DNA from 3 places in the Yersinia alsatica genome. Region 2 is predicted to be linked to each of the others. Evidence: predicted binding sites of a transcription regulator. Region 2 holds the regulator's gene; each other region holds the start of a gene.

Region 1 (10,889 bases), 2.3 Mb from region 2:
AGCTATGAGAATTAGCGTCATCAGCATCATGGAATTCACTGAAAGTACTTTCCCATTCATCAGGCTCATAATCAGGGAAGTGTGTATCTCCCCCAACTTCAGCATCGATATGAGTGAGATACATACGATTCGCGCGGTCTAAGAATTGCTTATAGACTCGACCGCCACCCATGACCATCACTTCTTCCACATCACCGGCTAAAGCCAGTGCTTCATCAATAGAGCTAGCCCAAGTCACCCGGTCATCAGCACCTGGTTGGCTACTGATAACAATATTCAGACGCCCCGGAAGAGGACGACCGATAGATTCGAATGTCTTACGACCCATAATTACCGGTTTATTTAACGTGTTACGTTTGAACCACGCTAAATCAGCCGGTAAGTGCCATGGCATGGCGTTTTCCATACCAATAACGCGATCCGCTGCCAGAGCAGCGATCAGGCTGATAATCATTATTAAACCCTGTAGGCTGCAAGAGCCAGTACCGAAAAATTGCTCACACTATACGTAAAGCCTAATCAAGCGTCGATAGAGATAAGCAGGCTAATCGCATATATAAGACAGCTCTTAGCCCGGTAAAAAAACAGGGAAGGAAAAAAACCTTATACACCAGGACGTTTGCGATAAAGCCACAGCCCAGGTAAAGATAAACCAATCGACAACGCACCAACAATAAATGAGGCTTTCAAGAAATTGGTTACCATGACGGACATTAATTCTTCGGTATAACCCAGATGAGAAATCTCCACCACCGAGATCATCGCGGTATATGCCGAGATCCCTGGGAACATGGGAATGACTGCGGCGACAGTGAAGACCTTAGGATGTGCCAGTAACCACCGCGACCAATTAATCCCAATCACACCGATCATTATTGATGCCAATAGTGAAGCCAGCTCGATATTCATACCGAAATGAATCATCAGCATCCGCGAACCATGGCCAATCGCCCCCAGCAAGGCGCAATAGCGCAATGCACGAACCGGCACATTAAATACCATCGCAAAACCGAGAGCCGGAATAGCAGCCAGCACCATGTCTTGTAATAACGCCCAAAGTAAACTCACGACCACCCCCGCAATCCCCACAATGCCATGGCAAATACCACCCCAATACAGGTTGATAAGGTTAATAAACTTGCCATTGCCCAGCGAGCCAGACCGGTATTAACGTGTCCTTTGAACATATCTGCGACGGCATTAATCAGTGGGAAGCCGGGCACCAGCAGCAATACGCTGGCTGCCATCGCCACACTGGACGCTCCCTGGAAAAACGGCAACCGCATTAATAAACCAGATGCGGAGGTGGCAACAAAAGCAGTGATACAAAAGTTAATCAGCGGATTCATATGGCGCGCAGTCAGGCTTTGACGCACATACATTGCCAATCCACTGGCAAAAAAGCTGATGGAGAAAGCATCCCAACCGCCACCGTTTAATTTGCTGAAACAGCCACATGACAACGCAACCATCACCACGACCAACCAGCGCGGATAACGCAGCGGTTTAATATTTTCAAAACGCTTGTCGACATCCCTGGCATCCAACAAGTGGTGTTCAACCAAGATGACAATATGCTGCACCTCAGTCACCACCTGCATATTGATGCCGCGATCGGTGTTTTTGCGCGTCGATGTCAGGCAACTTCCCTGGCTAATGGTGGTTAAAACCACGGCGTTAGCCGAGATGGAGCTCTCGACGCTATCCATCCCCAGAGCAATACCAAGCCGGGCGGATAACTGCTCCACCAGCATACTTTCGGCCCCATGTTGCAGCAGTAACAGGGCACATTTAATGCACAATCGGGTAATTTCCCGCTGTTGTTGATGCGGTTCCTCACTGTTTATTACATTCGCCTGGCTCATATTCGTGCATCACTATCCATCAAAAGAGTAAAAGATAAATGCTCAATTCCATCACTGCCGACAACAAATCCACCACCGCTAATCAATAACAATAATGCACAGGAAACCAAGTGGCGCTATTATCGCCTTAACGCACTATTTCTCACTCGGTAATTCCTATGCTTGAAACCTCTATATTCGTCGCAACTATTGCAACATTGGGGATGCTATCCCCCGGCCCCGATTTTTTTCTGGTCATTAAAAACGCCGCTCGCTATCGCCGCCCCGCAGCCATGATGACAGCTCTCGGCGTAATTTTAGGTGTCGCGACACATATGTCTTACTGCGTGGCGGGTCTGGCAGTGGTTATCACCACCACCCCGTGGCTATTCAATTTTCTGAAATATGCCGGAGCCTGTTATCTGATTTGGATTGGTTTCCAGGCACTGCTATCACGCGGAGAAAGTAAACTTAGCCTTGATAGCGCAGCACAGTATCCCATCACACTAAAAGCCGCATTTTTGCAGGGATACCTTTGCAATCTATTGAATCCCAAAGCGACTCTTTTCTTCCTCGCCGTTTTCACTCAAATATTACAGATTAACTCCGGCGTGGGTGAAAAACTGTGGTACGCCTCAATCATCTGGGTACTGGCCGTTATCTGGTGGCCTTTGCTGGTGATTCTGATTCAAAGTGCACCGGTGCGCCGTGGTTTGGCGAAAGCACAAAAAGTGGTCGATAAATTGCTCGGCGGCCTGTTGATCGGCCTGGGTATCAAAGTTGCCTTAAGCTAGCGATATCGGCTGTTGATCCACAATCCTTCAGATACTATCCACAATCCGATGAGCGGTAACATTGGTAAAGATCAATGTTGTTTATGAACAATATTATTGTTTATGAAAAATACTGTTTTTATGGTTAAAAGCCGTAATTCTATAAATAGTGAGCATAAAAAAGGGCGATGTCTCCATCGCCCTGTTATTTACTGGGTTATCACCCGCATTAGCCTTTCATATTCTTAATCTTGGCATGCATTTCTTGCACTGAAATCACTTGTTCAGTTGGATCTGCATTCAGTGCCATGGCAGTTGCGAAACCGCCATTCAGTGTGGTGTCGTAATGCACCTTATATTGCAAAGCACTGCGACGGATCAGTTTGGAGTCTTCAATCGCCTGACGCCCTGCCGTTGTATTCACGATATAAGTGTATTCACCATTCTTGATACGGTCCTGAATGTGTGGACGCCCTTCATGCACCTTGTTGACCAAGCGTGGATTGATACCCGCCTCACCCAGCACTACTGCAGTGCCGTGAGTCGCATCCAATTCAAAGCCCTGTTTAAGCAGTTTTGCCGCCAAATCAACCACACGATGCTTATCACCTTCGCGCACGGATAACAGCGCACGGCCACTCTTTTTCATACCAGACTGGCTGCCCAGCATCGCTTTAGAGAATGCTTCGGCGAAAGTACGGCCAACCCCCATAACTTCACCGGTAGAGCGCATTTCTGGCCCTAAAATCGGGTCAACACCTGGGAATTTATTGAATGGCAGCACCACTTCTTTAACTGAGTAGTAAGGAGGAATAATTTCTTCCAGAATACCTTGCTCAGCCAGGCTCTGCCCTACCATCACGCGCGCGGCAATTTTTGCCAGTGGCATACCGGTTGCTTTAGAGACAAAAGGCACCGTACGGGCCGCTCGTGGGTTCACCTCAATCAGATAAACTTCGTTATTCTTCACGGCAAACTGCACGTTCATCAAGCCGCGAACACAGAGCTCAAAGGCCAGTTTTTCAACTTGCTGGCGCATAACATCCTGAATTTCCTTGCTCAGAGTGTAGGCGGGCAATGAACAGGCTGAGTCACCGGAGTGAACCCCTGCTTGCTCGATATGCTCCATAATGCCGCCGATTAACACGCGCTCGCCGTCACAAATGGCATCCACATCGACTTCAACTGCATCGTCAAGGAAGCGGTCCAGCAATACCGGTGCATCATTCGACACACTGACCGCATTTTGGAAGTAACGACGCAGGTCAATTTCGTCATACACGATTTCCATCGCGCGGCCACCCAGTACATAGGATGGGCGAACCACCAGCGGATAGCCTAGACCAGCCGCTTTCTCCACCGCCTGTTCGATGGTAGCAACAGTGGCGTTAGCCGGTTGTTTCAAGCCCAGACGATTTACCGCCTGTTGGAAACGTTCGCGGTCTTCGGCACGGTCAATAGCATCCGGGCTGGTACCAATAATCGGCACACCGGCAGCTTCCAGCTCACGGGCCAGTTTCAATGGCGTCTGCCCGCCGTACTGCACAATTACGCCAGTCGGTTTCTCGATACGGACGATTTCCAGTACATCTTCCAGCGTGACAGACTCAAAGTAGAGACGGTCGGAGGTGTCATAGTCAGTGGAGACCGTTTCCGGGTTACAGTTCACCATAATGGTTTCATAACCGTCTTCACGCAGTGCCAGTGACGCATGTACGCAGCAATAGTCGAACTCAATCCCTTGACCGATACGGTTCGGGCCGCCACCTAGCACCATCACTTTCGGGCGGTCGCTAGTTGGGTTGGACTCGCACTCTTCCTCATAGGTTGAGTACATATAGGCGGTATCGGTAGAGAATTCTGCTGCACAGGTATCTACGCGCTTATAAACTGGGTGCAAACCATATTTGTAACGCAATTTGCGCACTTCACTTTCAGCCGCACCAACCAATTTCGCCAGACGGGCATCAGCAAAGCCTTTACGTTTCAGTTGGCGCATAAACTCAGCAGTCAGGCCATTGATACCGCATTCTGCGACGCTCTCTTCCAAGCGAACCAGTTCTTCAATTTGCACCAAGAACCAGCGGTCAATATTGGTCAGGTTGAAGACACCGTCAACAGACATTCCTGCACGGAATGCATCGGCGATATACCAGATACGCTCTGCGCCCGCTTCTTTCAATTCGCGGCGAATTTTGGTCAGCGCTTCAGGATCATCAAGGCTAACTTTAGGGTCAAAACCCGTGGCGCCAACTTCCAGACCACGCAATGCTTTTTGCAGTGACTCCTGCTGAGTGCGGCCAATCGCCATCACTTCACCAACAGATTTCATCTGGGTGGTCAGACGGTCATTGGCACCAGCAAACTTTTCGAAGTTAAAACGTGGAATTTTGGTCACAACATAGTCAATGGATGGCTCGAAGGACGCTGGAGTACGGCCCCCCGTGATGTCATTCATTAACTCATCCAGCGTATAACCCACAGCTAGCTTGGCGGCAATCTTGGCGATGGGGAAGCCGGTTGCTTTAGAGGCCAGAGCAGAAGAGCGGGATACGCGTGGGTTCATTTCAATGACGATCAAACGGCCATTCTTCGGGTTGACCGAGAACTGTACGTTAGAGCCACCGGTTTCTACGCCGATTTCACGCAGTACTGCCATCGAGGCATTACGCATGATTTGATATTCTTTGTCGGTCAGCGTCTGAGCTGGGGCTACCGTGATGGAGTCACCGGTATGGATGCCCATAGCATCGAAGTTTTCGATGGAGCAGACAATGATGCAGTTGTCATTTTTATCGCGGACAACTTCCATCTCATACTCTTTCCAACCAATCAGTGACTCATCAATCAGCAACTCTTTGGTTGGCGATAAATCCAGACCGCGCTCGCAAATCTCTTCAAACTCTTCGCGGTTATACGCGATACCGCCACCGGTGCCGCCCATAGTAAAGGATGGGCGGATAATGCATGGGAAGCCGACATCAGCCGCGACGGCCAGAGCTTCTTCCATATTATGCGCGATACCTGAACGAGCGGTATCCAGACCAATTTTCTTCATCGCGATATCAAAGCGACGGCGGTCTTCGGCTTTATCAATAGCATCGGCGGTCGCACCAATCATGGTGACACCAAATTCAGCCAGAACACCCTGACGTTCCAGTTCCAACGCGCAGTTCAGTGCAGTTTGGCCGCCCATGGTTGGCAGTACCGCGTCTGGGCGCTCTTTTTCGATAATTTTGCGTACCACTTCCCAGTGAATTGGCTCGATATAGGTCGCATCGGCCATCTCTGGGTCAGTCATAATGGTGGCGGGGTTAGAGTTCACCAGAATGACGCGGTAACCCTCTTCACGCAGTGCCTTACAAGCTTGAGCACCGGAGTAGTCAAACTCACAAGCCTGGCCGATGACAATTGGGCCAGCGCCGAGAATCAGGATGCTTTTTATATCTGTACGTTTTGGCATGGTCTTAGCTCCTGATTACTTGCTATTAGTGCTTGCTGATGATGCGCGATAGGCTTCAATCAGTTCGATAAAGTGATTAAACAGCGGAGCGGCATCGTGCGGCCCAGGGCTGGCTTCAGGGTGTCCCTGGAAGCTGAAAGCTGCTTTATCAGTGCGGTGAATCCCTTGCAGGGAACCATCGAATAGAGAAACGTGCGTAGTGCGCAGGTTGGATGGCAATGTGGTTTCATCAACCGCGAAACCGTGGTTCTGTGCAGTGATCATCACACAGTTTGCATCCAAATCCTTCACTGGGTGGTTGCCACCGTGGTGACCGAATTTCATTTTTACTGTTTTCGCGCCACTCGCCAGAGCCAGCAACTGATGGCCTAAGCAAATACCAAACACCGGGATATCCGTTTCCAAGAAACGTTTAATCGCCGTGATAGCATAATCGCATGGCTCCGGGTCCCCTGGACCGTTTGACAAGAAAATACCATCTGGATTTAGCTTCAGAACGTCTTCAGCAGGTGTCTGTGCTGGAACCACTGTCAAACGGCAGCCGCGATCCACCAGCATGCGCAGAATATTGCGTTTTACACCGTAGTCGTATGCCACGACATGGAAGGGTAATTCTTCCGGCTGCTGCGCCGCAGGTAAGTCACCTTCCAGAGTCCAACTGCCTTGCAGCCAGCTATAAACTTCTTTAGTGGTCACTTCTTTCGCCAGATCCATCCCCTTCAAGCCGGGGAATGCTTTGGCTTTTTCCAGTGCCAAAGCGGCATCAGATAAGTCACCCACAATAATGCAGCCGTTTTGAGCGCCTTTCTCGCGCAGCAACCTGGTCAGCTTACGGGTATCAATATCCGCAATCGCAACAATGTTGTGGCGTTTGAGATATTCAGATAAGCCTTCTTCATTACGGTAGTTGCTGGCAATCAATGGCAGGTCGCGAATGACAAGACCTTGGGCGTGTACTGCGGAGGATTCTTCATCGGAAGCATTGGTGCCGACATTGCCGATATGAGGATAAGTAAGAGTGACGATCTGGCGGGAGTAGGAAGGATCAGTGAGGATTTCTTGATAACCGGTCATCGACGTATTGAAGACCACTTCCCCCACTGCCGTACCCTCTGCCCCGATGGCCCGACCGTGAAATTGGGTTCCGTCTTCGAGAACCAATAGCGCTGACTTAATCAAAACATCCTCCAAGGAATAAACAGTCACATTATTTGCATATTAATTCATATCTAGCGATCTAAATCAATGCAAAAACCGCCCTCAAAGCTAATTTTTGGCAAATTGGGCGCATTTTAATGATGAGTGACGCTCTTGTCTAGCCAAAGCACCATTTTTTCTCTGTTTTTTGCGGTTTTCGTTAAAATGAGCCAATTATAGCGGCAAAAACACAAGCTAACTTAACATAGTAAACGGTTGCGAGGGTGAGTGACTGGAAAATATCATTATAGAGAGGGATAAATGGGAAAAATTGCTTAGCCAAGAGAGTAAATGAGATAAAACCGAGGTTAAATACACATAAATACAGCCATAAACGCAAAATCTATACAAAACGTCAATTTTTACATAAAAATAAAAAAGGACAATAAAATATTGTCCTGTTATCAAACCATTATGATAAAAACAACCACATCACTGGCTGTGCTTTACACCTTTAAAGTTCGTTCAAATTCAGTACATCTCGCATATCAAACAGACCATTATCACGCTTAGAGACCCAAATAGCCGACTTAACTGCACCATTAGCAAAAGTCATACGACTGGTGGCTTTATGGGTGATTTCAACCCGCTCACCGATATCAGCAAACATTGCCGTATGCTCCCCGACGATATCGCCAGCTCGCACCGTCGCAAAACCGATAGTGCCGGGCTTACGTTCCCCGGTATGGCCTTCCCGGCTATAAACCGCACAATCTTTCAGTGACCGCCCTAACGCATCAGCAATAGCCTCTCCCATTGCCAGTGCGGTACCCGATGGCGCATCAACTTTATGACGATGGTGAGCTTCAATAATCTCAATATCAGTGTAGTCGCCCATCACTTTGGCCGCTTTCTCCAGCAGCTTGAGCACCACATTCACACCAACACTAAAGTTCGCCGCGAAAACAATACTAATGTCAGATGCCGCAGCACTGATGGCCGCTTTGCCCGCATCATCAAAACCAGTGGTACCAATCACCATGGCCTTACCCTGCTTGCGGCAAATAGCTAAATGTTCCAGCGTGCCCTCAGGGCGAGTAAAGTCGATCAACACATCAAAATGATCAGTTACTTTCGATAAATCATCATTTACCTGGATATTCAGTAAACCGGTACCCGCCAGCTCACCCGCATCGCTGCCTACTAATGTGGAGCCTACACGTTCAACGGCAGCCCCCAGCACAACACCTTCAGTTTGCGTAATGGCCTGGATAAGCTGTCGCCCCATACGACCACCTGCGCCAACCACGGCGATACGAATTGTTGAATCAGTCATTAGTTCTCCCAATATTGTGTCATCTGCCCTGACAAGGGTTCAGATTAGCTGCCCGCTATAGACTCTGCCAGCCTATTTAATCTGTATTAGAAAAAAATGATATACGCCCGCTTTTATCAGTGAAACCACTTAATTTCTTACATTACATTCAGTAACTCGCGTTCCAGTGGATTTCATCGACAACTAAATACCTTATTCACCTTAAATGTAGTGCCATAGCCGTCTATATGGCAGATTGTGCTTATTGCGCATATTCATGCAGTTATAATGTTCTATCCTTCGTCATACGCCACCCAAAGGCTAGACAAGTTATAACGAGAAAACAGTATCTTTAAGCATAAAAAAGCAGCCACTGCGGGCTGCTTGATAAGTATTGAATTCATGCCTGAGAGAATAAATGCCAGATCAGTCGATCTGCTTAACCTCAACACGTAATTCTTTGGGGACTTCGAAGACGATATTTTCTTCACGGCCACGTAGTTCAACAGACCCGCCAGCCCCAAAGCCTTGCAAGCGCGCTATTACCTGTTGTACCAAGATATCAGGAGCAGATGCACCAGCAGTAACGCCAATACATGCTGCATTCTGTAGCCATGACTCTTGGATATCATCCGCAGAATCAATCAGATAAGCCGATTTACCCATTCGCTGTGCTAATTCGGCCAACCTATTAGAATTAGACGAGTTTTTCGAGCCAACCACTAAGACCACATCTGCATCATTCGCCAAATTCCGTACCGCTTCCTGCCGGTTGGTTGTGGCGTAGCAGATATCGTCTTTACGCGGACCGATAATCTTCGGAAAACGCTGGTGCAAGGCATCAATAACAGCAGCGGTATCATCAACGGATAATGTCGTCTGGGTCATAAAGCAGAGATTGTTCTCGTCTTTAACATTCAGTTTCCAAACATCATCTGGAGATTCAACCAGATACATTCCCCCTTTCGGGTTGCTGTATTGCCCCATGGTGCCTTCTACTTCTGGATGGCCGGCATGGCCAATCAGAATAGCTTCTTTCCCTTTGCGGCTGGCGCGCGCAACTTCCATATGAACTTTGGTCACCAATGGACAGGTGGCATCAAATAACATGGTGAGTTCACGCGCACGGGCTTCTGCTCGAACCGCCTGCGACACGCCATGGGCCGAGAAAATCAGAATGGAGCCATCTGGCACCTCAGAGATATCCTCGATAAAGATAGCGCCACGCTCACGCAGGCTATCAACCACATAGCGGTTGTGCACCACTTCATGACGTACATAAATTGGCGCGCCATACATTTCGATCGCGCGCTCAACAATACTGATAGCCCGATCAACTCCGGCACAAAAGCCGCGTGGATTAGCCAGCAATATCTGCATGGACAGCCTCCTGTTGGGGGTCAATCTCCAGCACTTCAATTTCAAAGCTGACGACATGCCCGGCCAACGGGTGATTAAAATCAACAGTGATAGACTCTTCAGCCACTTCGCGCACTACCCCTGGCATTTCACTGCCATCACGAGAAGTAAACAGCATGATGGTCCCTGCATCCGGCACACCGGTTTGTGCAAAGTCGCGCTGAGTGAAGTACTGAATCAAATCAGGACTTTCCAAACCAAAGGCATCTTCAGGTTGCAAGGTAAAAGCGTGCTTATCGCCAGCTTTCAAACCAATCAACTGCTGTTCCAGCTCATCAGAAAGGCTATTATCACCTAAGCGGAACAGTGCAGGTTTCCCGTGAATATGGGTTGATTCTGCCGTTGAGCCATCTTCCAGCTTCAGTGTGAAATGCACCAATACAGCGCTGTTCTCTTGTACTTGATTGCCTTGTACATGCTCGGACATCTCACTCACCTTTATTCATTGCCGTTTTTTCAGCTGGGCTTAAGAAGCCTTCAAATATCACCAACGCAGCCCCGATACAGATGGCTGTATCGGCGATGTTAAAGGTGGGGAAATGCCAGTTGTTGACGTGGAAATCGATAAAATCAATTACTGCGCCATGCACCATACGATCAAACAAGTTACCCAATGCCCCACCGATAATCAGAGCATAAGCGCAATTAAGCAGACGTTGTTTGGCGGTAGAGCGATACATCAGCACCATCAATATGACTGAAATACCGATAGCTATCCCCGCAAAGAACCAACGCTGCCAACCACTTTTATCCGCAAGGAAGCTAAATGCTGCACCAAAATTCTGGGCATAGGTCAGGTTGAAAAAAGGAATCAGTGGCACAGATTCATACAGAGCAAAGTGGGTCATGACCCACTGTTTGCTACCGAGATCCAAAATCACCACCAGTACTGCCAGCCATAACCAGCGCAATCCGGTCGAACAAATAGGTTTACTCAT
Region 2 (10,889 bases):
GGGAGGTTGCAGAGTGGTGCGTTCTAATGGACTCGAACCATCGACCCCCACCATGTCAAGGTGGTGCTCTAACCAACTGAGCTAAGAACGCATAGAGAATCTGAAGCAAGAATAACTGAGGATTGCAGAGTGGTGCGTCCGAATGGACTCGAACCATCGACCCCCACCATGTCAAGGTGGTGCTCTAACCAACTGAGCTACGGACGCACATTATACTCTTCATTAATCATACTGCGAGTAGTGCCAAAAGTAATGTTGGTGCGTCCGAATGGACTCGAACCATCGACCCCCACCATGTCAAGGTGGTGCTCTAACCAACTGAGCTACGGACGCATCCTTTATTACTTGCCATCAATGCTGACAGCGGGGACGAATATTAACGAGCTGCCCGTCTGCTGGCAAGGGGAAAAACATAATATTCACCGCAAACTCACGTAATTGCTGTGCTTTTATCCATTGCGCTGTTTTTTTCTCCATCTTTTTGCTTTGGCTGGCGCTAATTGTTAGCGGCGATAGCAACAATTAGCGCCAGAGACTTTAAGCCGTTAGTGGGCCGCTTTTTGCAGGATAAAAGCGGGCGGTTGTTTTTGTAGCCAACGAATACGCAGCGCCATCAAAATAGCCGCCGATGTCAGACCAATAACAAACCCTATCCAGAAACCACTTGGCCCCATGGCGGGAACAATATAGTCAGTCAGCCCCAGCAGATAGCCACTTGGTAATCCCAGCAACCAATATGCGGTAAAGGTAATAAAGAAGATTGAGCGAGTATCTTTATAACCGCGCAACACGCCACTGCCGATAACCTGAACTGCATCAGATAGTTGATAGATAGCCGCCAGCAGCATTAAGTGGGAGGCCATCATTACCACGGCAGGATTTTTATTATACAGCAGAGCAATGTGTTCACGGAAAGTCACGGTAAATATCGCGGTAACGCACGCTAGCATTAAGCCGACCGCGATGCCGGTATAAGATGCGACTTTAGCTTGCTCAACCGACCCTTGCCCGAGACGGAAGCCGACCCGAATTGTCGCCGCTACACTCAGTGACATCGGCAGCATGAACATGAGTGAGCTGAAGTTGAGGGCGATTTGGTGCCCAGCTACCGCGACGATACCCAGTGGGGACACCAATAAGGCGACGACGGCAAACAGTGTGACTTCGAAAAACAGTGCTAATGCAACCGGCAGCCCTAAACCACCCAAGCGTTTCATCACCTGCCAGTCGGGCATGGCAAAACCTTTTTCTAGCTTGATATCTTGCTGAGAGCGGGCGCGGTTGACGTACCAACGCATCATCAGGAACATCACCCAGTAAACGGTGCCGGTTGCCACCCCGCAACCCACGCCTCCTAAGGCTGGCGCACCAAACTTGCCGTAGATGAAGATATAGTTAACCGGAATATTCACCAATAACCCAACAAAGCCAATCACCATGCCGGGTTTGGTTTTGGATAATCCTTCGCACTGATTGCGCAGAACCTGGAAAAATAGGTAGCCGGGCGCACCCCACATAATGGCATGCAAGAAACCCACGGCTTTATCGGCCAGCACCGGATCAATATTATGCATCTGCTTAATAACGTGGTCGCTATTATAGAGCACCACCATAATGAGCAGCGAAACACACAATGCCAGCCAAAAACCTTGTCTGACTTGATGCGCAATCTGATTCCGCCGTCCGGAGCCATTGAGTTGAGCAACCGTCGGGGTCAGTGCCAATAATAGTCCGTGGCCAAATAAAATAGCGGGTAACCAAATTGAGGTACCAACAGCCACTGCGGCCATATCCGTTGCACTGACAGAGCCGGCCATAATAGTGTCAACCACGCCCATGGCTGTTTGCGATAATTGCGCGATGACAACGGGAATAGCGAGAGCCAATAAGCTACGCGCTTCTACAATATACTTCTGCACGTATGCACCTTTTATCATTTTAATAGTGATTATTTATCGTGCGATTTACGACAAATAAAGCAATGGGAAATAAATATAGCCAAAGTAATTGGAGTTACAGGTAGACAGCAAGCGAACGAATCCCGATGGAGCTTACTCAAGTAAGTGATTCGGGGGAGTGAGCGTAGCTAACCCCCCTGTAACTTCAAGTACAAAGGGTATAAAGATTGTACCTACTCGCCAAGCTTAATCAATGAAATACCACGGAAGTGCCTTTTTCATCTAAGTGGTTTGGTTTTCCTTATCTTCTGAGGCAAAATCAAGGCATAGCATTTTTCTTTCTATAGATAACAGATAAGAGGCATGGCGTATGTTTACAGGTATTGTGCAAGGCACCGCGCCAGTGGTTGCAATCGAGGAAAAATCCAACTTCCGCACCCATGTGGTGGAAATGCCGAGTGAGCTATTGCCTGAATTAGCTTTAGGCGCTTCTGTGGCCCACAATGGCTGCTGTCTGACAGTGACTGAAGTGAATGGGAATCGGGTCAGTTTTGATTTAATGAAAGAAACGCTGCGTATTACTAATCTGGGGGATATTAAGGTTGGTGACGTGGTTAATCTGGAGCGGGCCGCTAAATTCAGTGATGAAATTGGTGGGCATCTTATGTCCGGGCATATTATTTGTACTGCTGAAATTGCCAAGATATACACCTCAGAAAATAACCGCCAGATCTGGTTCCGCATGCCCAGTGATGATTTAATGAAATATGTACTGCATAAAGGTTTCATTGGTATTGATGGTATTAGCCTGACTATCGGTGAAGTCGTGGGGAATCGTTTCTGTGTGCATTTGATCCCCGAAACACTGGCGCGGACCACATTAGGTAAAAAGCGCTTAGGGCATCGGGTTAATATCGAAATAGATCCACAGACCCAAGCGGTAGTTGACACTGTCGAGCGAGTTTTGGCACAGCGCGATATTGCTACTGCGGCAGCAGCAGTAGAAAAAACTGTGCGGAGCTAGTTAACAGAGAGCAAAGCAGGGGGCTAATGGCCCGCTGCCTTGCTAACTTAAGAGAAGAGATTAACGAGCAACCCGAATACCGCCTTCGACACCATTTGGGCTGAATAATACTTGCCACAATTGAATGTCTCTGGCGCGGAATGCACCCGCACAGGCATTCAGATAATAGCTAAACATCCGCTGAAATCGTGGTGAATAGTTTTCTGCCAGACTTGGCCATGCAGCTTGAAAACGTTCATACCATGCCATCAGTGTTCGGTCATAGTCTGCACCGAAATTATGCCAGTCTTCCATGATGAAATAAGGTTCGCTGGCGTTGGCAATATGCTTCACTGACGGTAGGCAGCCATTGGGGAAAATATACTTATTAATCCACGGATCAATACTGAGATCAGTACGATTGGCGCCAATGGTATGTAACAGGAATAAACCATCAGGTTTTAGATTGCGATTTACCACATCAAAATAGGTGTGATAATTCTTCGGCCCGACGTGCTCGAACATCCCAACAGAAACGATGCGGTCGAATTGTTCATTTAAGTCACGATAATCTTGCAGCAAAATCGTGACATCCAACCCTTCGCAGCGTTTTTGCGCCAATTTTTGCTGTTCAGCAGAAATGGTGACACCGGTGACAGACACCCCGAAGTGACGGGCGGCATAAGCGGCAAGCCCACCCCAACCACAACCAATATCCAGCAGCTTCATACCCGGAGCTAATTGCAGTTTCTCGCAGATCATCTGCAATTTATTTTCCTGCGCTTGCTCAAGTGTGGTGGCATCTTTCCAGTAGCCACAAGAATATTGCATATTGGGATCGAGCATTAAGCTGAATAAGTCATTACCCAAGTCATAATGTTCTTTACCGACAATCCAGGCTCTTTTCTTTGATTGCAAATTGATAATGCGAGCAGCGGCAATACGTAAAGTATCTTTGAGATGATGTGGCAGTTGTTTTTCCAAGCCGGCTCTGAGTACTCGCTGGAAGAAAATATCCAGGCGGTCGCACTCCCACCAGCCATCCATATAACTCTCACCTAATGCCAAAGATCCTTCTTGTAATACCCGCTTAAAAAAGTCTGGGTTATTAACTCTAATGTCGAAGGGGCGTGAGCCATTGATTTCAATATCAGCCCGAGTCAGCATTTCTTGCACAATGCGGAACCACGGATTTTCTTGAATACTCTGGTCTTCAATACAGGATGAACTCATAGCTTCTCCATCACTTTCTTCTGACTTATGACCCGCGCCACTGTCGATATACGCGAATACATACCAAATAGGTTGTCGTGACCTTGGTGTCTGATGTCCTTTACGGACATACCCTTGGTATTTGAAGTTGCAGTGTTGTTGCAGCTCCCATTACTTCAGGTAAAGAGGAAGATTAAGAAGAAACCCTAATGACTCTTGGAGTTAGGGCGACTCATCCATAAGAGTAAATGTGACGCAATCCACGCGCACAGAAAATGCTTAAGATAATGCTTTTTTTTAATGATATCGTTATCGGTTAAATCGAGTATAGGCTTGCCGGGACGCTTTCTCAATAATAAATCGTTCCCGGCCAGCATGTTCGTTAGTGACTATTTTTATTGGTAATTATGACTCAGCGCAATTATAGCCAGTACTGTCAGTGTGGCTTTTTTCTTTGCGCAAAGCGTAGCAATGAATGCCATAACCCAGAAATGCCAAAATAACGGTCGATAACATCACTGTGACTGTGGCCAACAAGGGCTGGCTGATATAAGCCGAAACCGCCATGCTAGCGACAAAACACAAACCGAGCTGCAACGTATTTTGTAGTGCTGCGGCTTTACCCGTATTGGCCGGAAATGGGGTTAATGCATTTGCTACGATAATAGGGTAGCAGGCACCATTCACAAGCGCCATTAAGCAGAATGGAATAAGTAAAGTTATCAGCGTTGGCGTGGTCAATGTTGCGATCAAATAGAGCGCAACCATGCTGATGGCATAGCCGCTCAACAGCCAAGGCAGCAGGGTATTGCCTTTAATCCGAGTCAGTGCGCTGCGGCAACCAAACCCCCCCAGCAGGAAGGCCAAAGTTTGTGGAACATAACTCAAACCAATGGCATTGGGGCTATATCCCATCTCACCCAGAATGAAAGGCGAGCCGGTTAACCAGGCGAAGAACCCCGCGCTGCATGCCGCAAATATCATCACGTTGCCGCTAAAGACTGGCGATTTTAGGAGCTGCCAGAAACTAATGGCGCTTTTATTTTGCACCGTATTATCTGATGGGGCATTTTTCCGCTCTTTCAGTAGTGCAGTGGGGATCAAAAGTAACAGTGTCACGGCCAACAGTACGACGAAAATTGAGCGCCAGCTGAAGTGGTTCAATAGCCAAGCACCCAATAATGGGGCGAGTGCCGGAGATAACGCCACTAACGGCATAATTGTGGCAAAGACCCGGTTGGCTTTACCGTCACGGTAGCGGTCTACCACTAATGCTTGCCAACTCACTGCTGCTGAGCAGACCCCCACAGCTTGAATAAAGCGCAGCACCAAGAGTTGTGTTGCTGTCTCAACCCACAACACCCCCAAACAGCCGATGGCAAATAACCCCAATCCAGCTAATAGCACTGGTTTGCGGCCCAGCTTGTCGGAGACTGGCCCCCAAATAAGCTGGGCGATAGCGAAACCGGCGAGGAAGATGCTGAGACTGGCACTAATGGAACCAGCGGAGGCTTGTAATTCTTGTTGCATGGCACCAAAGGCGGGTAAATACATATCGGTGGCCAAGTACCCCAACATGCTCAAACCCGCCAGATAGAACATGAAACTTGTTGACGTCTTCATACTTTATTTCTCTTTATCATAATTTTGCAGGCAATTTGCTGTCTTGAGACAGCTTTATAATTAGGGATTTATAGCGGGGGGCATTCTATCCGCTACGATAATCAGTTGTGAAACGGTAATATTTGCGAGAAGCTATCAAAAAAATTGACACCAAATAATTGAATATAGAGAGGCAGAAAATAATGTGGTCTGAATACTCATTGGAGGTGGTTGATGCTGTGGCGCGCACCGGCAGCTTCAGTGCGGCTGCTCAAGAATTGCACCGTGTGCCGTCTGCCGTCAGTTATACCGTGCGCCAACTGGAGGAGTGGCTGGCAGTTCCCCTGTTTGAGCGGCGTCATCGCGATGTCGAATTAACTCAGGCTGGAGTGGTTTTCATCAAAGAAGCCCGGGATGTTATCAAAAAAATGAATAACACGCGCCGTCAGTGCCAACAGGTGGCGAATGGCTGGCGGGGGCAATTAAATATCGTGATAGATAAAATCGTCAAACCGCAGCGAAGTCGCCGCCTGGTGCTGGATTTTTATCGCCATTTCCCTGACGTGGAGCTGCGGGTGCGCTATGAGGTGTTTAATGGTGTCTGGGATGCTTTGGTCGATGGGCAAGCCGATATGGCCATTGGTGCCACCCGGGCCATCCCGGTGAGAGGGCGGTTTGTATTTCGCGATATGGGCTTTTTGACCTGGCATTGTGTAGTCAGTGTGAACCATCCTTTAGCCCGTTTAACCGGGCCACTTAACGACAATCAGTTGCGGCCATATCCTTCACTTTGTCTGGAAGATACGGCACGAAATCTGCCTAAGCGAGATACCTGGACGCTGGATAATCAGCAACGATTAGTAGCACCGGACTGGACGACGGGGATTGACTGCCTGTGTGCAGGGCTTTGCATTGGTATGGTGCCAGCCCATATGGTGTCGCCGCTGATTGCCGATGGCCAGTTGGTGGCATTGACGTTAGCTGAACCACTGCCGGATAGCCCGTGCTGCTTAACCTGGGAACAGAATAATCACTCCCCAGCTTTAGCGTGGTTACTGGACTATTTAGGTGACAGTGTCACGCTAAATGACGAATGGTTAAAGGATGGCAATGCAGCGGATGACGGCGGCGTGCAGCACTAGCGGCCAGTCACGTGGAATGTGACTGGCCGAAGAGGATTAACGGCGGTAATCGCGGAACGGACCATCAGCGACAGAACGGCGCTCTACCAGTTTCGGGTGTACTTCAATGGTTTGTGGGTCTTCGCGCTTGCTGACAATACGATCAAGCAACATGGCAAAGGCGGTTTCACCTAATCGCTCTTTGGGCTGGTGGATCGTGGTTAGCGCCGGTGAGAAATAGCGGGCATTACGCACATTGTCATACCCGATCACCGAAATATCTTGCGGCACGCGTAAACCCAACTCATCAGCGGCACATATTGCGCCCATCGCCATGATATCTCCGCCACAGAATACCGCGGTCGGACGATGTTTTTGCGTCAAAATCTGATGCATGGCTTTATAACCAGACTCAGGTTCAAAATCGCCCTGAACCACCCATTCATCGCGTATCGTGATATTGGCTTCCTCTAATGCCTTCAGGAAGCCCTGATGGCGACCGCCCCCGGTATTACGTGATAACTGGCCGGGAATAGCACCGATATCACGATGGCCGCGCTCAATCAGATAACGGCCAGCTATATAGCCACCCTCGAAGGCATTATCAATAATTGAATCGGTGAAATCACCGCGCGCGGTGCCCCAATCCATAACTACCATTGGAATATTACGATAATCTTCCAGCATCCCTAACAGTTGCTCGGGATATTCTGAGCACATCACTAATAGCCCATCAACACGCTTTTGCGCCAGCATGGCCAGATAAGCTTTTTGTTTATCCAGATTATTATGAGAGTTACATAAAATCAGGGTATAGCCTTTGCTATAGCAGCTATTTTCAACCGCTTCGATCACTTCAGCGAAATAGGGGGCTTCACTGGATGTCGCCAGTAAACCAATTGACTTAGTGTGATTCACTTTCAAACTGCGAGCCACAGCACTGGGCGAATAATGCAGTTCTTTAATGGCTGCCCACACAGCAGCCTTGGTATTTTCGGCGACGAAACGAGTTTTATTGATCACGTGTGAAACGGTGGTGGTGGACACACCCGCGTGTTTGGCCACATCTTTAATCGTTGCCATAAAAAAATGACTCCTAAGCTTACCTGTTACAGCAGGTAAGTATTATGTTAATCGTTTGCCTGCATTACTCGAAAACCGCTCAGACAGAAGCACGATAGTAGGCTGGATGGTTGAGTCAGCTGGTCGTCTGAGAGTTTTTATTGGACGTTATTAGTCGGTATGCAGTTATGAACTGCGAATTTTGTCTGATCTGGAGGGAAAGTGGAAGAGCTAATCAATGTTATAAAGTGCGTAATGAGCACAAGATTTTTTTTCCTATCTGTGGGAAAATAATTTAACGCACTAATTATGTGCCTTTTCCCTACTAAAATTAACCGGCTGAGGAGTTTTTATGGATACCAATTTGAAGATGTCGCTGATTACGACTGTTGGTGCGCTGGCAATGATTATTGTCTTTAGCTTCGTGGCGGTAATGAATTAATTAAGCCGCTTGCCGGTGATAAGTAGGGCGGTTTACCCGCCCTTAATTATTACGCCGCTATTAAGCTAAATTCTGCTCAACAAAAGACCAGTTAACCAAAGCCCAGAAGTTCTCCAGATATTTTGGCCGCGCATTGCGGTAATCAATATAGTAAGCGTGTTCCCACACATCCACAGTCAACAACGGCTTATCGCTGGTTGTCAGTGGTGTTGCTGCATTCGATGTACTGACAATTGCCAGAGTGCCATCCGCTTTCTTGACCAGCCACGTCCAACCTGCACCAAAGTTTTTCACTGCGGCGTCGGTAAATTGCGCTTTAAATTCAGCAAAAGAACCAAAAGATTGCTTAATGGCATCATCGACTTTGCCCGTTGGTTCACCACCGCCATTCGGCGACAGACAGTGCCAGTAAAAAGTATGGTTCCAGACTTGGGCAGCATTGTTAAAGATGCCGCCGCTGGAGGTTTTGATAATCTCTTCCAACGTCTTAGCAGCAAACTCAGTATCTTTAATCAGGTTATTAAGATTCACCACATAGGTGTTGTGATGCTTGCCGTAATGATATTCCAGTGTTTCAGCCGAAATATGCGGTTCCAGTGCATTTTGTGCATAAGGTAATGCGGGTAATTCAAAAGACATAGCTCTCTCCTTTCGGGGTTGCTCAGGGTGTTTGCTCCTCAAATCCGGTCATTAGCTGTAGCCATGATGCGGCGAAGAGCGGTTAAATCATAATTGTTGTATTTTTGTTGTGGGTATTAATCTTAACAACTTTCAACAGGAATGACAGATATAACCACACTACAAGATGGGGGATTGCACGAAAATTAAACGCATTGAGTTATGTGATTGGTGGGGATGGTGAGAGGTAGGCACCTGATAGATTTACCGGGTGCCAGAGTAAGGATTAGCGGATGGTTTTTGGTGTCACTACCCGGCGCGCGCCGACATAGTGATCTTGCCAGTAGTCATTATCCATCATGCTGATGCGGATCTCTTCGCCCGTCCGCGGGGACTGAATAAACTTGCCGTTGCCTAAATAGACCCCTACATGGTCGGCCACACCACGATTAGCAATATTGAAGAACACCAGGTCACCACTTTCTAATTCAGCGCGTTTAACCGGTGCTGCATCGCGCAAATGATACATTTCGTTGGCGGTGCGCGGCATTTTTATTCTGATGACATCTTTATAGGCGTAATAGATAAGCCCGCTGCAATCAAAACCGGTATTAGGGGAGGTGCCGCCCCAGCGATAAGGTTTGCCGACTTGTTTCATCAGTTTGCTCATAGCGGTTTGTTTGGCGTGTTGGTAGCGTTTTTTATGTGCCGGGCTGAGTTTCATTTTATTATTTGCGGCTAATTCGGTGCTGGCTTTCCCTTCCGCTTTATTTCTATGGCGACCATAAGCAACTTTTTCTGTTTTCTTAACTGTCGCCTTTTTATTGGCCGCAGTTTTAATATCGGTTTTTTTACTCTCAGTGGCTTTACTGTTGTTTGATTTTTTAGCGGTAGGTTTGCTGACTTCTGGTGCTTTCTTCTTAATAGTTTTACTGGCAGTGGCGGCTGTTTTCTTTTTATCGTTATTGGCGGCTATCTTATTTGGGACTTTTTTACTGGTAGTGTTTTTATTGTTGTCGACTTTAACTTTCTTAATGTTTTTATCTGCTTTACGTTTCTTGCGATCATCAGGGCTGGCCTGACTAATCTGACCTTTCTTTTGCTCAGCAGAGACGTGAGCCTGCGGCGACGCATGCGCCAGGTTTAGAAATAGCTGGGTGAACAGCAGCACAAACAGCGTAAGAATTAAACGCATAATAACGCTACCAACCTTGGCCCTGAAATGAATATGAAGAGTCACAGTATTGCCGAAACTCCGGATATAAAACAGCGGCGAACTACAAGAATCTAATCGATATTGTGAGAAAACGTTAATGGCGTCGCAATTGTTGTTTTTTCACCCGTCAAATGACCTTAAATCAACCATACGTCAACGAGTTAACCACCGCCTATTTCAAGCACCCCACAAGCAAGATAATAATGAAGTGATGGGATCAAAAATGTTATTATAAATGCATATATTTGTAGCCGACAATATAACCATTTGCTGGCAGAGTAAAGCCCCTGCAAAAGATGGCGTTTTATTCCTGTCGTGACAGTCGCTACAATAGGCCGTACGCAATAATTAAATTGAGCAATAAGTATTGTAGCCACAGGGCTTGAGGAAGCAAGAAATGACCACGATTGATAAAATTCAGCGCCAGATAGCGGAAAACCCAATCCTGCTTTATATGAAGGGTTCACCTAAGCTGCCAAACTGCGGTTTCTCTGCTCAGGCTGTGCAGGCGCTGTCCGCGTGCGGCGAGCGTTTTGCTTATGTTGATATTCTGCAAAACCCAGATATTCGTGCTGAGCTGCCAAAATATGCCAACTGGCCAACCTTCCCACAGCTGTGGGTTGATGGTGAATTGGTCGGCGGCTGCGATATTCTGATGGAAATGTATCAACGCGGCGAACTGCAAAAGTTACTGAAAGAAACTGCCGATAAATAT
Region 3 (10,889 bases), 1.2 Mb from region 2:
GAGATGTAGAATTTGATGTCGCTGTTGAACGTGCGGGTTGGATTACACCGGTTCCCGGTGGCGTTGGGCCAATGACCGTCGCAACACTGATACAAAATACCTTGCAAGCCTGCGAGGAATATCACGACATCAACGAAAATTGATAGAAAGGACAGTAATGGACATTTTTCATTTGGAAAAACACCCGCATGTCGAACTGTGTGACTTATTAAAGTTGCAAGGTTGGAACGACAGCGGCGCCTCAGCAAAAGCCGCCATCGCTGATGGTCAGGTAAAAGTCGACGGGAATGTAGAAACGCGCAAGCGCTGCAAAATCGTAGCTGACCAAGTTGTTGAGTTTCAAGGCATGAAAGTGCAGGTTAAGGCCTGATCTTAACCTCCCCTGCTGGCAGCATAAAGTATGGGCAAAAAAATTGCGGTTACTGGTCAATGCCAGCACCGCAATTTTTTTAGAGTTTACCCGCCAGATGCCAATAACCGGCTGAGCTAACCACCTTTATTTACGACGCCATGTCGTCCCTTGCGGGCCATCTTCCAACACAATACCCAGCTCATTCAATTGGTCACGTGCAGAATCTGCCAGCGCCCAGTCTTTGCTGCTGCGGGCGTCATTGCGCTGCTTAATCAAAGCTTCAATTTTTGCCACTTCATCGTCGTCAGTCTGTGCGCCGCTTTGTAGAAACAGTTCCGGATCCTGCTCCAACAAACCCAGCACATGAGCCAGTTTACGCAACTCTGCCGCCAAACCATTCGCCGCAGCGATATCTTCAGTTTTTAGCCGGTTAACTTCGCGAGCGATATCAAACAGCACAGAATAGGCTTCTGGGGTATTGAAATCGTCATCCATAGCAGCACGGAAGCGCGCTTCAAACTCAGCACCACCTGCCGGAGTTGCATTCGCATCAGTTCCACGCAGTGCGGTATATAAGCGCTCTAATGAAGCACGTGCCTGCTTGAGGTTCTCTTCACTGTAGTTAAGCTGGCTGCGATAATGCCCAGACATCAAGAAATAACGCACCGTCTCGGCATCGTAATAGGCTAACACATCGCGAATAGTGAAGAAGTTATTCAGTGATTTAGACATTTTCTCTTTGTCTATCATCACCATACCGGAGTGCATCCAGTAATTCACGTAAGGGCCATCATGGGCACAGGTAGATTGTGCAATTTCATTTTCATGGTGTGGGAACATCAAATCAGAGCCACCACCGTGAATATCGAAATGCGCACCTAACTGCTTGCCATTCATTGCGGAACACTCAATATGCCAGCCAGGGCGACCCGGCCCCCATGGTGATTCCCAGCTCGGTTCACCGGGTTTCGACATTTTCCACAAAACAAAATCCATCGGGTTGCGTTTGACATCCGCCACTTCAACCCGAGCGCCAGCCTGCAACTGATCCAGATCCTGACGCGATAACAGGCCATAATCTGGATCACTGTCTACCGCGAACATCACATCACCATTTGACGCCACGTAGGCGTGATCACGGGCGATCAAACGCTCGGTCAGCTCAATGATTTCGGGGATATGATGAGTGGCACGCGGCTCTAAATCTGGACGTTCAAGATTCAAGGCGTCGAAATCTTTGTGCATTTCGGCCAACATCCGTGTAGTCAGTTGCTCGCAGGTTTCATTGTTTTCAATCGCACGTTTAATTATTTTATCGTCAACATCGGTCACGTTGCGCACATAGGTCAGAGAGTAACCTAAATAACGCAAATAACGCGCAACAACGTCGAAAGCGACAAAAGTACGCCCATGCCCAATGTGACACAGGTCATAAATGGTGATCCCGCATACGTACATGCCAACTTTACCGGCATGGATAGGCTTGAATTCCTCTTTTTGGCGACTCAGTGTATTAAAAATCTTTAGCATCGGGACATTCCGTGGTTTTTGTTTTTGCAGTGCGCATGGTTTATACCCAAAGTAATCACTACTATGGGTAAAAAGGATATCATCAGATTATGAGGCAAATCAGCCTCTGATCCAGCACTTTTTCGCCCATAAAGGCGACGTTTCGAGTGCTGACTCAATCTCGCAGATATGATATAAGAGCCGTCTAAAGAGTTACGACTCATTGTGAATACACTTATTACACTAGCAGGAACATTATTATGGTCACGTTTCATACTAATCACGGCGATATCGTCGTCAATACCTTCGCCGATAAAGCGCCGGTTACCGTTGAAAACTTCCTGAACTACTGCCGTAAAGGTTTCTATGATAACACTATCTTCCACCGTGTTATCGATGGTTTCATGATCCAAGGCGGTGGGTTTGAGCCGGGCATGAACCAGAAAGATACTGATGCACCTATCAAGAACGAAGCCAATAACGGTCTGAAAAACACCCGTGGCACCTTAGCAATGGCACGTACCAATGATCCACACTCTGCCACTGCTCAGTTCTTTATTAACGTTGCTGATAACGACTTCCTGAACTTCCGTTCAGAGCGCCCTGATGGTTGGGGTTACTGTGTATTCGCTGAAGTGGTTGAAGGTCTGGACGTGGTTGATAAAATCAAAAATGTTTCTACTGGCCGCAGCGGTATGCATCAAGACGTGCCAAAAGAAGATGTGATCATTAAAAGTGTTACTGTAAGCGAGTAATGACTGCTTAATGAGCACGCTTTTTATTGCAGATTTGCATCTTAGCGTTCAGGAACCGGCAATCACTGCCGGTTTCCTGCATTTTATACAGCGTGAAGCCATTCATGCTGATGCCTTATATATCTTGGGCGATTTATTTGAGTCCTGGATTGGCGATGACGACCCCGAACCACTGTATCGGCAGATCGCTGCGGCATTAAAATCACTCCAACAACAGGGCGTGCCCTGCTACTTCATTCACGGTAACCGCGATTTTCTGCTCGGCAAGCGCTTTGCTACTGAAAGTGGCATGATCTTGTTGCCCGAAGAGAAAGTGGTCGAGTTGTATGGCCGCGACATTGTGATTTTACACGGCGATACCCTGTGCACTGATGACGCCGACTATCAACATTTTCGCCGCCGAGTACACAATCCTCTGATCCAGAAATTATTCCTGTGGTTGCCTCTGCGCTTTCGCTTACGTATTGCGGCTTATATGCGCAATCAAAGCCAGCAAAATAATAGCGGTAAATCGCAACTGATTATGGATGTAAACCCACAAGCTGTGGTCGATGCATTCCAGCGCAATAATGTCAGTTGGATGATTCATGGGCATACCCATCGCCCTGCGGTTCATACGGTAGAATTACCCGCCACAACAGCACATCGGGTCGTTTTGGGAGCCTGGCATGTTGAAGGGTCGATGGTAAAAGTCACCAAAGAGAGCGTTGAGTTGATTAAATTCCCGTTTTAATCAGCTATTGTTATCCATCGCTGCCTAACAAAAAAACCGATAAAACCCAGCAAAAGCCGCGACGCAACCGTTTTCCTTGCCTTTGGCTCATGATATGCTCTACGCCCTCTTCGCCAGTCACGATTTATATCAAATCGGTCTGGCCGACGCTTGCGCAATCACAGGAGCTTTACACCCATGGGAGCCAACCTCGATTCGGCTTATGCAGCCGGGGTTAAAATCGCTATCGTAATGGGGTCCAAGAGTGACTGGGCCACCATGCAGTTCGCCGCCGACGTGCTCACCACGCTCAATGTTCCGTTTCATGTCGAAGTTGTTTCTGCACACAGAACCCCCGACAAACTGTTCAGTTTTGCCGAACAAGCTGATGCTAATGGCTTACATGTCATTATTGCTGGCGCAGGAGGTGCTGCTCACCTACCGGGTATGCTGGCGGCAAAAACATTGGTGCCGGTTTTAGGGGTGCCAGTACAAAGTGCAGCATTAAGTGGCGTCGATAGCCTGTATTCCATTGTGCAGATGCCGCGCGGTATTCCAGTGGGAACACTGGCCATTGGTAAAGCAGGGGCGGCGAATGCGGCCTTGCTGGCGGCTCAAATACTGGCGCTACATGACCACGAATTAGCTGTGCGTTTGGCCGATTGGCGTAAAAGCCAAACTGACGAAGTATTAGATAATCCAGATCCGCGGGAGTCAGATCTGCCGACGGCGAATTCACAGGTGAAAGCATGAAACCAGTTTGCGTATTAGGCAACGGTCAGTTAGGGCGCATGCTGCGTCAGGCTGGCGAACCACTGGGTATTGCGGTGTATCCGGTGGGTTTAGATGCTGAACCGGAAGCTGTACCTTATCAGCACAGTGTGATTACCGCCGAGATTGAACGCTGGCCAGAAACCGCCTTAACTCGCGAACTTGCCACACACACCGCTTTTGTTAACCGCGATATCTTCCCGCGACTGGCCGACCGTCTGACACAAAAGCAGTTACTCGATAGCCTGAATCTGGCGACGGCTCCATGGCAATTATTGGCCAGTGCTAGCCAGTGGCCACAAGTCTTCGCCACGCTAGGTGAATTAGCTATCGTGAAACGTCGGGTCGGCGGCTATGACGGCCGTGGTCAATGGCGTTTACGTGCCGGAGAGCAAGGCACTTTGCCTGCCGATGCTTACGGCGAATGTATTGTCGAGCAGGGCATCAACTTTTCTGGCGAAGTTTCGCTGGTGGGTGCCCGTAGCCATCAAGGTAAATCGGTTTTTTATCCGCTAACTCATAATCTGCATGAAGATGGCATTTTGCGCATAAGTGTGGCGTTGCCACAGCCGGATAGCCGCTTACAACAGCAAGCTGAGAAGATGCTGTCGGCCATTATGGATGAGCTGAATTATGTCGGTGTTATGGCGATGGAGTGCTTTATCGTCGGGGACAGTTTGCTTATCAATGAACTGGCTCCACGGGTGCATAACAGCGGTCACTGGACGCAAAATGGGGCGTCCATCAGCCAGTTTGAGCTGCATTTGCGCGCTATTTTAGATTTACCGCTGCCAACTCCGGTGGTGAATACCCCGTCAGCCATGGTTAATCTGATTGGTACGCCAGTGAATACCGAGTGGTTGTCGCTGCCATTGGTCCATCTGCATTGGTATGAAAAAGAGGTGCGCGACGGGCGTAAAGTGGGCCATTTGAATTTAAATGACCCGGACGGCGCAGCGCTGCGTGCCGCCTTGGTGGCTTTGGCACCTTTATTACCAACCGAATATCAGTCCGGTTTAACCTGGGCTCAGAATAAGCTGTAATCAGTAAGCGGGCAGTTACGCACTGCCCGCACTAGAACAGAACTAGCTTTCATATCCTCTGAATAATGCTCGGCCTCGTAACAATCGCGCGCCCAACCAACCACCACAAACTGACAGTAACAGTGCCGCCGCCAATGGCAGTAACCACCACATCACCCAGTTAGGTTGCCATGGGAAATCAAACACTAACCGCTGCAAGGCCCAGAGTGCGGCTTCTGCACCGATTGCCGCCGCTAAGCCAGCAACCAATCCCAGTAGTGCAAACTCCCACCACAATGTGCCCCGCAGTAAGCGTTTACTTGCCCCGAGCGTGCGATAGACCACCAACTCCTGACGGCGCTGGCGCATGCCGACCTGTACTTGTGCCAACAGCAACAAAGTGCCACAAATAATGACCAGAATGACCATCACTTCCAGTGCACGACTCACCTGTTGCAGCACCTGCCCGACCTGTTTAAGCATCGCGCCGATATCCAGCAAACTGAGGGTTGGGAACTGGCGGTTTAATTGCGTCAGCACCTCTCCATCCCCTTGATAGCGGAAGCTGGTCAGCCAAGTTTGCGGCTGATTATCCAGCGCACCCGGCGGGAAAATAAAGTAAAAATTAGGACGCAGACTTTCCCAATCTACCTGACGAATACTGCTCACCGTGGCCTCAAATGACTGGGTATCGCCGCTGAATGTCAGCTTATCGCCGATTTTAATTCCCAATCGGTCAGCAATCCCCTGCTCCATCGACACTTCATTTGCCTTTGGTGGCCACTGCCCCGCAGTCAAAAGATTGTGCGCCGGTAGATCCTGCTGCCAGGTAAGATTCAGCTCCCGGTTGACAGCCTCGCCACCGGGGGCGTCTTCATGTACCCGCTCCGTCGCCAGTTGCTGGTTAATTTCCGTTAAACGCGCCCGGACAATAGGATAGAAAGTTGACGGCGTTATCTGATGCTGGGTGAGGAATTCAGTCACTTGCGGCACCTGCTGCGGAGTGATATTCAGCAAGAAATAGTTGGGGCTATCTGGCGGCAACTGTTGTTGCCAGCGATCCAATAGATCCCCGCGCAGCACCAATAACAAAGCCAATAACATAAATGAGAGTGAGAATGCCGCCAGTTGGGTCAGAGTCATCCACGGTTGGCGCAATAACCGGTTGATCGCCAGCCGCAATGACAAGCGAGTGACGGTCAAGCGACGTAGCAGCAATAAACCGCCCCAGCCAATGACACCTAACAGCAGCGCCAATACCACCATGCCACCGAGGATCGCCCATAACAGAGCGTTCCCACCCATCAGTAGGGCCAATAACCCCACCACGACCACGATCATCACCGGAATAAAGTAACGTAGTGGCCAAACATTGGCAGAGACATCGCGGCGCAATACTCGCAAGGGCTGAGTCGCCAGTAATTGCCGATAAGGGCGAATCCCCACCAGCAATGAAATCAATACCAGCGATCCCATTGACCATACCCATGGCCATAACCCGGCCGCTGGTAATGCGGCCGGTAACACCGGGGACAATAAGCGGATTAATATTTTCTCGAACAATAGCCCAATGACGCTGCCACACAGACCCGCCAGCACCAAAACAGAGAGCCACTGGCCAATAATCAGCCGTCGCAATGCACTGCGCCCGGCCCCCAATGTTTTCAGCACCGCCACTAAATCATAGCGACTGCGGCAATAGTGCCCCATCGCCACAGCAACCGCGGCAATAGACAACAATAACGTCAATAATGCCGATAGCAGCAAGAATTGTTGCGCCCGTTGCAGGGATTTACCCAGTGCACCACCGGACTCTTGTAAACCATACCAGCGCTGCTCCGGTGTCAGTTGTGGTGTAAGCCAGTCACTAAATTGCGCGATAGCATCGGGTGAGCCAGCAAACATATAGCGGTAGCTCAAGCGGCTACCCGGCTGTATCGCACCGGTTTTTTCCACATCACTCAAATTAATCAAAATTCGTGGGGCGGTTTGGAATGGGTTAAAACCTGAATCTGGCTCCTGAATCACTTCGCCAATAATTTTCAGCGAGGTATCACCCACTTCAACTGAATCCCCGACCTTAACCCCCAACAGCGCCAGCAGACGCGGGGCCACCAGCGCCGTCCCCGGTTCAAGCTTGACGTGCGGAGGCAAGGTTTCTAATTCGCCATACAGCGGATAGGCCAAATCAGTGGCTTTGACATCAGCCAGTTGAGGTCGGTCGCCAGCAAAGGTCATGGTCATAAACGAAAGCTGGCGACTGACAGTCAGCCCCTGCTGCTTCGCTTCCTGTAACCAGCCTTCCGGTGCTGGATGAGAGGCTCTCAGTACCCTATCACCCGCCAGAAAATCACGGCTTTGCTGATTAAGCCCTTGCTCCATCCGATCACTGATACTGCCCAGCGCCAGCACACAGGCCACCGCCAGTGTTAATGCCAGCCAAACAATCAGCAGTGAGGGTGAGCGCCACTCACGCCAAAACCACCGCCAAATCATGCTTCCTCCCACAATTTACCGTCCTGCAGGCGCAGCCGACGTTGGCAGCGACCAGCCAGTTGCACATCATGGGTCACCAGAATTAACGTGGTGTCGTAGTCCCGGTTAAGGGAAAACAGTAAATCGGCAATACGGTCGCCAGTGTGCCGGTCAAGATTGCCGGTTGGCTCATCAGCAAATAATACTTTTGGCCGACCACTAAAGGCCCGAGCTAACGCCACGCGCTGCTGTTCGCCACCGGAAAGCTGAGCCGGAAGATGGTGAAGACGTTTCTCCAACCCCACCTGCTTTAATAACTCAATGGCATGTACTTTACTTTCACGTTCGCTTTCCCCGCGTAATAGTGCGGGTAATTGTACGTTCTCTAAGGTATTGAGTGTGGGCACCAACATAAATGACTGAAACACAAAACCGACGTTTTTGGCTCGCAGTTGCGCCCGCCCTTCTTCATCCATAGCAGTCAATGACTGCCCCAGCAAGCTCACTTCACCACTGCTGCCATCATCCAGACCTGCCAGAATTCCCAGCAAAGTTGATTTACCTGAACCTGACTCACCAATCAGCGCAATTGTTTGAGCGGGTTTGACAACCAGCTCAACTCCGGTAAGGATGGAGAGCTGTTGCTCACCCTGACCGACGTGTTTATTAAGATGATGAACTTCAAGAACGTTTTCCGCTGGCATCTTCCCTTCCTATTACTGTTGGGATTATTCAGTTTGCGTGCCGCCGCAACCGATACACTTTTGATTCTCGGCGACAGTTTAAGCGCCGGTTACCGCTTGCCTATTGCCGAAGCATGGCCTTCACGGCTGGATAAAACATGGCAAGCCACGCCATCACTGCCTAAGGTGGTTAACGCCAGTATCAGTGGTGATACTGCCGCGCAAGGTTTGGCGCGCCTACCCGCCCTGCTCAAACAACATCAGCCGCGCTGGGTATTGATTGAACTGGGCGCTAATGACGGGCTGCGTGGTTTTCCAACACCGGATATTCAACGGGATCTCACACAAGTTATCAATCTGATAAAGGAAGCGAAAGCCCAGCCTTTATTGATGCAAATCCGCATTCCGCCTAACTATGGCCGCCGTTATACTGATGCCTTTACTGCAATGTATCCGCAACTGGCACAGCAATTTGGCATCCCGCTGGTTCCATTCTTTATGGAACAAGTGGCCGTAAAACCGGAGTGGATGCAGGATGATGGTTTACATCCTAACGCAGAAGCCCAACCTTTCATTGCTGATTGGATGGCGCAACAGCTCAAACCGTTAGTTATCAAATAACATTGAATTATAGTGATTAGTTAACCATTACTTTAAACAAATAGATTCACTCACTAGGTAAAGTTATGCAAAAAGCAGTATTAATTACTGGTTGTTCCAGTGGCATTGGCCTGGTTGCGGCAAAAGATTTGAAAAACCGCGGTTACCGCGTATTGGCCGCCTGCCGTAAACCCGATGACGTGGTCAAAATGACACAGATGGGTCTGGAAGGTATTGAGCTGGATTTGGATGACAGTGACAGTGTCGAACGTGCCGCAGCACAAGTCATCGAACTGACCGGTGGGCGCTTGTATGCTTTGTTTAATAATGGCGGTTTTGGCCTCTACGGCCCACTGCACACCATTTCTCGCCAACAGTTAGAGAAACAATTTTCCACCAATTTGTTTGGCACTCACCAACTAACACAGTTGCTGCTACCCGCAATGCTCCCCCACAGCGAAGGGCGTATTATTCAAACCAGCTCAGTCATGGGGCTGGTTTCAACCGCCGGTCGCGGCGCTTATGCTGCCAGTAAATATGCACTGGAAGCCTGGTCAGATGCATTGCGTATGGAGCTGCACGGCAGCGGTATTCATGTCAGCTTGATTGAACCTGGCCCGATAAGTACCCATTTCACGCAAAATGTGAATCAGGCAGCAGCGGATAAACCGGTGAATAATCCCGGTATTGCGAAGCGCTTTACTCTGCCGCCGGAAGCTATATTACCGAAATTGCGCCATGCGCTGGAAAGCCCGCGCCCACAATTGCGTTATCCAGTCACCTTGGTGGCCCATGCACTGACAATACTGCGCCGTATATTACCGGGACGAATGTTAGATAAAGTCCTGCGCGGCAATTCTTGATAATAGTCGTCAGGGTTGAAGCAACATAATCTGCCCCCATCTACTGTTAAAACAGATGAGAGAAAAAATTCATGCTAGCACCTACAACGATTGATATTACTGAAGCGAACCTACATCAGGCATTAGAACAATCCATGGCTGTGCCGGTATTGTTCTACTTTTGGTCAGAACGCAGCCAGCACTGTCTGCAACTCACTCCGTTGCTGGATAAATTAGCCGCAGAATATGCGGGCCAATTTATTCTGGCGCGTGTCGATTGTGATGCACAACAGATGGTTGCGTCACAGTTTGGTTTGCGCTCAATCCCGGCGGTTTATCTGTTTAAAGACGGCCAGCCGGTCGATGGTTTTCAGGGGCCACAGCCAGAAGAGGTTATCCGCGAACTGCTGCAACGCGTGCTGCCAAAACCTGAAGAACTGAAAGCAGCCGAAGCGGCAAAATTGATGAGTGAGGGTAATGCACAGGAAGCCTTGCCATTGCTGAAAGACGCCTGGCAATTGATGCAGCAAAGCCATAACCCACAAACCAGCGACATCGCGCTGCAACTGGCAGAAGCACAAATTCTGCTCAACCGCAGTGAAGATGCCGAAGGCGTGTTGGCGACCATTCCGCTCCAGGACCGTGATACCCGCTACCAGGGGCTGATTGCACAGATCGAGTTGTTAAAACAGGCCGCCGATACCCCTGAAATTCAGCAACTACAACAGCAAGTGGCTGAGCAACCCGATAACGCCGAACTTGCGGTGCAATTAGCACTGCAACTGCATCAGGTGGGTCGCAACGAAGAAGCATTGGAGCTGTTATTGGGGCATCTGAAGAAAGACTTGGCCGCCGCCAATGGTACCGCTCGTAAGACTTTAATGGATATTTTAGCGGCATTAGGCACTGGCGATGCGCTGGCAGCTAAATATCGTCGTCAACTGTATTCATTACTGTACTGATAGGGATATTTAACGGTCATTCACCGTTATTCTATTGCCATTATTTGCTACTGCGCGGGGCCATCCCGCGCTGTTTTATTCTGCCCCAATCGCGCTTTTTCTCCTTTACACGCTTTTACCTGCCTTTCGTTAGGCATTTAGCGCTCTGTCACGTAATATTAAGAAACAATATTCATTGCTGACAGGAAGTTAAATATGTTTACGGT

The links. Region 2 encodes PurR, which represses purine synthesis genes. Its sites were predicted from a motif close to CANGCAAACGTTTGCNTG; they were not measured.
Region 1: carA (glutamine-hydrolyzing carbamoyl-phosphate synthase small subunit) is a predicted target of PurR. The motif match lies at 7,483-7,500, and genes of this name have one in related genera.
Region 3: purE (5-(carboxyamino)imidazole ribonucleotide mutase) is a predicted target of PurR. The motif match lies at 3,410-3,427, and genes of this name have one in related genera.

What each region holds. Positions count from the first base shown of each region.
Region 1 is NZ_CP104006.1:759,387-770,275, reverse strand. It holds gene folA (type 3 dihydrofolate reductase) at 1-451, opposite strand, end outside; gene N0H69_RS03405 (threonine/serine exporter) at 604-1,068, opposite strand; gene N0H69_RS03400 (threonine/serine exporter family protein) at 1,065-1,865, opposite strand; gene N0H69_RS03395 (LysE family transporter) at 2,024-2,638, shown strand; gene carB (carbamoyl-phosphate synthase large subunit) at 2,847-6,080, opposite strand; gene carA (glutamine-hydrolyzing carbamoyl-phosphate synthase small subunit) at 6,096-7,259, opposite strand; gene dapB (4-hydroxy-tetrahydrodipicolinate reductase) at 7,732-8,553, opposite strand; gene ispH (4-hydroxy-3-methylbut-2-enyl diphosphate reductase) at 8,959-9,912, opposite strand; gene fkpB (FKBP-type peptidyl-prolyl cis-trans isomerase) at 9,893-10,378, opposite strand; gene lspA (signal peptidase II) at 10,380-10,889, opposite strand; gene ileS (isoleucine--tRNA ligase) at 10,889-10,889, opposite strand, start outside.
Region 2 is NZ_CP104006.1:3,020,515-3,031,403, forward strand. It holds tRNA gene N0H69_RS13465 (tRNA-Val) at 15-91, opposite strand; tRNA gene N0H69_RS13470 (tRNA-Val) at 131-207, opposite strand; tRNA gene N0H69_RS13475 (tRNA-Val) at 257-333, opposite strand; gene N0H69_RS13480 (hypothetical protein) at 352-477, opposite strand; gene N0H69_RS13485 (MATE family efflux transporter) at 546-1,919, opposite strand; gene N0H69_RS13490 (riboflavin synthase) at 2,269-2,922, shown strand; gene cfa (cyclopropane fatty acyl phospholipid synthase) at 2,983-4,134, opposite strand; gene punC (purine nucleoside transporter PunC) at 4,519-5,736, opposite strand; gene punR (DNA-binding transcriptional activator PunR) at 5,919-6,857, shown strand; gene purR (HTH-type transcriptional repressor PurR) at 6,894-7,919, opposite strand; gene cydH (cytochrome bd-I oxidase subunit CydH) at 8,251-8,340, shown strand; gene sodB (superoxide dismutase [Fe]) at 8,401-8,979, opposite strand; gene N0H69_RS13525 (C40 family peptidase) at 9,245-10,153, opposite strand; gene N0H69_RS13530 (Grx4 family monothiol glutaredoxin) at 10,572-10,889, shown strand, end outside.
Region 3 is NZ_CP104006.1:4,263,129-4,274,017, forward strand. It holds gene folD (bifunctional methylenetetrahydrofolate dehydrogenase/methenyltetrahydrofolate cyclohydrolase FolD) at 1-143, shown strand, start outside; gene ybcJ (ribosome-associated protein YbcJ) at 158-370, shown strand; gene cysS (cysteine--tRNA ligase) at 497-1,882, opposite strand; gene ppiB (peptidylprolyl isomerase B) at 2,122-2,616, shown strand; gene N0H69_RS19325 (UDP-2,3-diacylglucosamine diphosphatase) at 2,627-3,349, shown strand; gene purE (5-(carboxyamino)imidazole ribonucleotide mutase) at 3,527-4,081, shown strand; gene purK (5-(carboxyamino)imidazole ribonucleotide synthase) at 4,078-5,142, shown strand; gene ybbP (putative ABC transporter permease subunit YbbP) at 5,185-7,617, opposite strand; gene ybbA (putative ABC transporter ATP-binding protein YbbA) at 7,614-8,300, opposite strand; gene tesA (multifunctional acyl-CoA thioesterase I/protease I/lysophospholipase L1) at 8,271-8,900, shown strand; gene N0H69_RS19355 (SDR family oxidoreductase) at 8,966-9,742, shown strand; gene N0H69_RS19360 (co-chaperone YbbN) at 9,814-10,683, shown strand; gene N0H69_RS19365 (SPFH domain-containing protein) at 10,879-10,889, shown strand, end outside.